Solwaraspora sp. WMMD1047: one gene and its partner. The protein of the gene in region 1 binds, or shares a complex with, the protein of each later gene. Links are inferred from orthologs where the notes say so. Each region holds a gene or a part of one and is shown on either strand. Other genes may lie near its edges.

Region 1 (3,241 bases):
GCCGGTGACCAGCGCGATCCGCCCGGCCAGCGGGCGGTCCCAGTCGGTGGCCGGGACGGCGCCGGGGCCGATCCGGATGACCTGACCGGAGACGTAGGCGGACCGGCCGGAGAGCAGGAACCGCAGGGTGGACTCGACGGCGTCCTCGGCGCCGGGGGCGACGTACACCAGCTGGGCGGTGGTACCCCGGCCGAACTCCTTGCCGATGCTGCGGGTCAGTCCTTCCAGGGCGCGCTGGGCGGTGGCGGCCCGCGGCCCGTCGGCCTGCTCCGGCGGGGTGCCGAAGACGATCACCCGGCCGGATGGCAGCAGCGCGCGGGCGTAGGCGTGGAAGAAGTCGTAGAGCGGCCGCAGCGCCGTCGAGTCGGTGACTCCGGACGCGTCGAAGAGCAGCGCACCGTGCCGGATGTCGTCGCCCGGTGCGTGCCCGCCGCCGGCCGCCGGTGCGCTGTCGCGAACGTCGCCGCTGGCGGTGCCGGCGCGGCCCGCGCCCCCGGTGTCGCTGGCGCCCTCGCCCCCGGTGTTGCCGGTGCGGACCTCGATACCGGTGGCGGTGAGCAGTTTGGCGACCGGGTCGCGTAGCCGGCCGCCGGGGGCGGCGCCGAGCAGGACCGGGCCGGTGGTGAGCGGGTCGCCCGGGTGGTGCCGCCGCAGCCGGGGCGGATCGGGCAGGCCGAGCCGCCTGACCAGAGCCCGGCCGGGGCCGGAGTGGGCGAAGCTCGCGTACCTGTCGCTCATAGGCGTAGCCTACTCGTGGGTAGGTTAGAGGCAAGCCGTGTTCTGGAGGCAACTGTGGAAACCGTGCGTCGGGTAGCGATCATCGGCGGCAACCGGATCCCGTTCGCGCGGTCCAACGGCCGCTACGCCAACGCGTCCAACCAGGACATGCTCACCGCCGCGCTGGACGGTCTGGTGGCCCGCTTCGGGCTGGCCGGGCAGCGGCTCGGCGAGGTGGTCGCCGGGGCGGTGCTCAAGCACTCCCGGGACTTCAACCTGACCCGCGAGGTGGTGCTCGGCTCCCGGCTCGACCCGCACACCCCCGCGTACGACATCCAGCAGGCCTGTGGCACCGGCCTGGAGGCGGTGATCCTGGTCGCCAACAAGATCGCGCTGGGGCAGATCGACGCCGGGGTGGCGGCCGGGGTGGACACCACGAGCGACGCCCCGCTGGCGGTCAACGAGGAGCTGCGCCGCACGCTGCTGCGGATCAACTCGGCCCGGACCGTGGGGGCGCGGCTGCGGGCCGCCGCCGGGCTGCGCCCGTCGCAGCCGTTCCGGCCGGAGGTGCCGCGCAACGCCGAGCCGCGTACCGGGCTGTCGATGGGGGAGCACGCCGCCATCACCGCGCGGCGCTGGAACGTCGGCCGGACCGCCCAGGACGAGTTGGCGCTCCGCTCGCACCAGCGGCTGGCCGCCGCGTACGACCGGGGGTTCTTCGACGACCTGGTCACGCCGTACCTGGGGCTGACCCGGGACCAGAACCTGCGGCCGGACACCACGCTGGAGAAGCTGGGCCGGCTCAAGCCGGTCTTCGGCACCCGGGGGCCGGACGCCGATCAGGCCACCATGACCGCCGGCAACTCGTCGCCGCTCACCGATGGCGCCTCGGCGGTGCTGCTCGCCGCGCCGGAGTGGGCCGCCGAGCGGAACCTGCCGGTGCTGGCGTACTTCTCCTACTCCGAGGTGGCCGCCGTGGACTACGTGCACGGCGACGAGGGGCTGCTGATGGCCCCGGCGTACGCGGTGCCCCGGTTGCTGGCGCGGGCCGGCGGGTTGGCGCTGCAGGACTTCGACTTCTACGAGATCCACGAGGCGTTCGCCTCCCAGGTGCTGGCCACCCTGGCGGCCTGGGAGTCGCCGGAGTTCTGCAAGGACCGGCTCGGTCTGGACTCACCGCTGGGCGCGATCGACCCGGATCGGCTCAACGTCAACGGCTCGTCGCTGGCCGCCGGCCACCCGTTCGCCGCCACCGGCGGCCGGATCGTCGCCACCCTGGCCAAGCTGCTCGCCGAGCGCGGCGAGGGCCGCGGCCTGATCTCCATCTGCGCCGCCGGCGGCCAAGGCGTAACCGCCATCCTCGAACGCTGATCTGCCCCGGATGCGGTCGCTTCCCCCATCCGGGGCGGTGACCTCGTCGGGCGCCACCGCGCTCGGCTATTCCATGATCGTTAGTCGCCCACCCGTAATTTGGGGCCGAAAACTACGGGTGAGCGACTAACGATCATGAGGCGGGGTCGGTTGTGGACTCGGCCAGGGACTTGATGTGGGACAGGCGGCGGTCCCAGGCGGTGGCGAGGTGGGTGAGGTCGCGGGCCAGGGCGGTGAGGCGGGCGCCGATGGGGTGGTAGCGGAGTTCGCGGCCGTGCCGTTCGACGTCGACCAGGCCGGCGGCGCGGAGCACCTCCAGGTGTTTGACGATCGCCTGCCGGGAGATCGGGAACTCCTCGGCGAGCGCCGACGCGGACGCCGGCGCGTGGCCGATCCGGACCAGGATTGCCCACCGGGTGTCGTCGGCGAGCGCGGCGAAGACCGGGGTGGGTGTGGGGGTGGTCATCGCGCGCTCAGCCGGCGGTGAGCGTGGACCGCAGGTGCTGGCCGAGCGCGGCCAGGCCGCCCTCCCAGCCGGTGACCTCGGTTGCCGCGTTCTCGGGTGCGGCGCCGAAGCGTGGGTCGAGGGCGTCGAAGCCGGTCTGGGTGACGGTGAGCAGGCAGCCGTTCCCCGACTTCTTCAGCCGGAACGTGACGAGCGTGCTGGCGTGTTCGGCCGGCTCGATGTCCGGCGCGGCGGCGATCCGGTACGCGAACAGCCACGGCTCGTCCACCTCGACGACCTCGCCGCGGAAGGTGCCGTGCTCGGCCCAGCGCAGCTCCATCGCCGACCCGGGCACCGGGTCGAAGCTGGCGCCGTCGAAGGCGTACCAGGTGGCGAAGTGTTCGGGGCGGGTGAGGATCGGCCAGACCTGCTCCGGCGGGGCGGCGAGATAGCTGGCCCGCTGCACCGAGCGGGAGTCGAGGTGGGACCGGGCCGCCGCCAGCTCGGCCTGCCAGCCGTCGAGGTTGTCGGCGAGGCGGCGGCGCCGCTCCTCGGCGGTGCCGGGCAGCGTGGCGAACCCGCTCTCGGCCACCCGCAGGGTGACGCCGCCGGCCGGGTTCTCGTCGATCCAGAACTCGATGAGCGTGGAACCCTCCGGTCGCGGTTCGCCGCCGGGCTCGTCGATCAGGCAGCGGTACGCCGCGTAGC
Region 2 (3,307 bases), 5.3 Mb from region 1 along the record:
GCGTTCGCGCTCGCTTCTCAACAGAAGACCGCCAAGGCGTACGCCAACGGCAAGCTGCAGGAGGACCTGGTCACCGTCGCGGTGCGCGACCCGGAGACCGGCTGGGGCCTGGCGACCGTGGACGAGGCACCCCGGGACACCTCGCTGGAGAAGCTGGCCACCCTCAAGACCCCGTTCCGCCCGCACGGCAAGGTCACCGCCGGCAACGCCGCCGGGCTCAACGACGGCGCCACCGCCAGCCTGCTGGCGGCCGAGGAGGTGGCCCGCGAGCTGGGGCTGCCGGTCGGCATGCGGCTGGTCTCGTACGGCTTCGTCGGGGTGGAGCCGGAGGTGATGGGGATCGGCCCGATCCCCTCGACGGAGAAGGCGCTGCGCATCGCGGGGCTGACCATCGACGACATCGGGCTGTTCGAGCTGAACGAGGCGTTCGCCGTGCAGGTGCTCGCCTTCCTCGACCACTTCGGCCTTGCCGACGACGACCCCCGGGTCAACCAGTGGGGCGGCGCGATCGCCATCGGGCATCCGCTCGCCTCGTCCGGCGTGCGGCTGATGACGCAGCTGTGCCGGCAGTTCGCCGAGCACCCCGAGGTCCGCTACGGGCTGACCGCGATGTGCATCGGCATCGGCATGGGCGGCACCGTGATCTGGGAGAACCCGAACTGGGAGGGCGACAAATGAGTGACCAGCACCCCGGTGAGGTGGTCACCAAGGCGCTGCTGCGGCAGGTCGCCGTGCCCGGGCTGGACCGGCCGGCGGCGCTGATCACGCTCGACAACGGCCTGGACCACAAGAAGCCGAACACCCTCGGCCCGGCCGGGCTGGCCAGCCTCGACGCCGCCATCACCGAGGCGCTCGCCGCCGACCCGGCGTTCATCGCGGTCACCGGCAAGCCGTACATCTTCTGCGTCGGCGCCGACCTGACCGGCCTGCCGCTGCTGGCCGACCGGGAGCAGGCGCTGGAGATCGGGCGGCTCGGCCACCGGGTCTTCGCCCGGCTCAAGGACAGCCAGATCCCGACGTTCGCCTTCGTCAACGGCGCGGCGATGGGCGGCGGCCTGGAGCTGGCGCTGCACTGCCACTACCGGACGCTGTCCGGCGGGGCGGCGGCGCTGGCCCTGCCCGAGGTGTTCCTGGGGCTGATCCCCGGCTGGGGCGGCACCCAACTGCTGCCGAACCTGATCGGCATCCCGGCCGCCGCCCAGGTGATCATCCAGAACCCGCTGACGCAGAACAAGATGCTCAAGCCGAAGCAGGCAGCGGAGATGGGCATCGCCGACGTGCTGCTGGAGCCGGCCGACTTCCTGGAGCGGTCGCTGGAGTGGGCGGCCGGCGTGGTCCGCGGCCAGGTCACGGTGACCCGACCCGAGGTCGACAAGGAGATGTGGGACGGGGTGCTCTACTTCGCCAAGCAGACCCTCGACCAGCGGCTGCACGGCGCGGTGCCGTCCGCGTACCAGGCGTTGGAGCTGTTGGGCCTGGCCCGGGACGCGGATTTCGCCGCCGGCACGGCGGCCGAGGACGCGGCGCTCGCGGATCTGATCTTCAGCGAGGAGCTGCGCAGCGGCCTGTACGCCTTCGACCTGGTGCAGCGGCGGGCCAAGCGGCCGGCCGGCGCACCCGACAAGGGGCTGGCCCGGCCCGTCACCAAGGTCGGCATCGTCGGCGCCGGTCTGATGGCCTCGCAGCTCGCGCTGCTCTTCGCCCGCCGGCTGCAGGTGCCGGTGGTGCTCACCGACCTGGACCAGGGCCGGGTCGACAAGGGCGTCGGGTACGTGCACGCCGAGATCGACAAGGCGGTCGGCAAGGGCCGGATGGACGCCGGCACCGCCGCCACGCTGCGCGCCCTGGTCAGCGGCTCGGTCGACAAGGGTGCCTTCGCCGACGCCGACTTCGTGATCGAGGCGGTCTTCGAGGACCTCGGCGTCAAGAAGCAGGTCTGGGCCGAGCTGGAGAAGATCGTCTCCCCGGAGGCGATCCTGGCCACCAACACCTCGTCGCTGTCGGTGACCGAGATGGCCGCCGACCTGGAGCACCCGGAGCGGCTGGTCGGCTTCCACTTCTTCAACCCGGTCGCGGTGCTGCCGCTGCTGGAGATCGTCCGGGGTGGCCGCACCGACGACGCCACCCTGGCCACCGCGTTCGCGGTCGGCAAGGAGCTGCGCAAGTCGTGCGTGCTGGTCGCCGACGCCCCGGCGTTCGTGGTGAACCGGCTGCTGACCCGCTTCCTCGGCGAGATCCTCACCGCGATCGACGCCGGCACCCCGCCGGAGGTCGCCGACAGCGCACTGGACCCGCTCGGCCTGCCGATGCGCCCGCTCGCGCTGCTGCAGCTGGTCGGGCCGGCGGTCGCTTACCACGTGGGCGGGACCCTGCACGCCGCGTTCCCGGACCGGTACGCGGTGAGCGAGAACCTGAAGCGGATCGCCGACTCCGGCAAGCCGCTGCTGGTCGACGACCAGCTCAACCCCGAGGTGGCCGAGCTGCTCGTCGTCGGTGACGCGCCGCTGACCGCCGAGGAGGTACGCGCAAAGGCGCTGGACGCGCTGGCCCAGGAGACGCGGTTGATGCTGGACCAGGGGGTGGTCGCCGACCCGCGCGACATCGACCTCTGCCTGATCCTGGGTGCCGGTTGGCCGTTCCACCTGGGCGGGATCACCCCGTACCTGGACCGGACCGGCACCGCCGAGAAGGTCACCGGCCGGCGTTTCCTGCCCCCGGGCGTGGCCAGTCTGCCCGGCTGACCGGGGCCGCACGCGGTAACGGGGGCGGGGCTGAGCCCCGCCCCCGTGGTGTACCTGGCGCGGCCCGCCACCGTTCCCGCCCGGTCCCGGATCCGCTACCGTCCACGGAATGTCGGACGTCGATGTCGCCGAACCGCCCCGCGCGCGTTGGCTGGACCGGCGCCGCGATCTGGCCTGGTGGCTGCTGACGCCGCTGGCCACGCTGATTGTCACCCCGGTGCTGGTCTGCGTCGCCACGATGGCCGCACCGTTTGTCGGCGACATCGACCGGCCACCGACCCTCTGCGCGGACGCCCTGGCCGACAACACCTGCGAGGAGACCACGCTGGCGATGTTCGGTGCCCACGGGGTGTTCTTCGTGGTGGCGTGGGCGTTGCTCTGGTTGGTGCCGTGGTGGCGTGGACTGCGCGTACCCCGGCTCCTGCTGGCGGTCGTCGCGGCCGGCGCGCTGGTGGCCGTGCCGTTCCGGATGGCCGGCTGACGACCCGGCTTCTCGGGACTTACGGCACTGTGTCCGGCGTCCGGAAGGAGCGATCCTCGCCATGAGACACAAGGTCGAAGTGCCC

The links.
Region 2: the proteins of O7627_RS35115 (region 1) and O7627_RS11065 are in contact, whole or in part, in a solved structure (PDB 8BNU), measured with the Escherichia coli proteins. The link is inferred for Solwaraspora sp. WMMD1047 from one-to-one orthologs.

What each region holds. Positions count from the first base shown.
Region 1 is NZ_JARUBL010000001.1:7,704,000-7,707,240, reverse strand. What follows is about bases 8-2,940. They hold O7627_RS35115 (acetyl-CoA C-acetyltransferase), read left to right. Parts: upstream 8-792; coding sequence 793-2,088; downstream 2,089-2,940. Other genes in these bases: O7627_RS35105 (SRPBCC domain-containing protein), read right to left, coding at 2,562-2,940; O7627_RS35110 (metalloregulator ArsR/SmtB family transcription factor), read right to left, coding at 2,222-2,554; O7627_RS35120 (3-oxoacyl-ACP reductase), read right to left, coding at 8-738. Outside these bases: more of O7627_RS35120, read right to left, coding at 1-7; more of O7627_RS35105, read right to left, coding at 2,941-3,241.
Region 2 is NZ_JARUBL010000001.1:2,393,240-2,396,546, reverse strand. What follows is about bases 209-3,207. They hold O7627_RS11065 (3-hydroxyacyl-CoA dehydrogenase NAD-binding domain-containing protein), read left to right. Parts: upstream 209-674; coding sequence 675-2,741; downstream 2,742-3,207. Other genes in these bases: O7627_RS11060 (hypothetical protein), read left to right, coding at 2,851-3,207; O7627_RS11070 (acetyl-CoA C-acyltransferase), read left to right, coding at 209-678. Also shown: more of O7627_RS11070, read left to right, coding at 1-208; more of O7627_RS11060, read left to right, coding at 3,208-3,222. UniProt on the Escherichia coli protein: Catalyzes the formation of a hydroxyacyl-CoA by addition of water on enoyl-CoA. Also exhibits 3-hydroxyacyl-CoA epimerase and 3-hydroxyacyl-CoA dehydrogenase activities.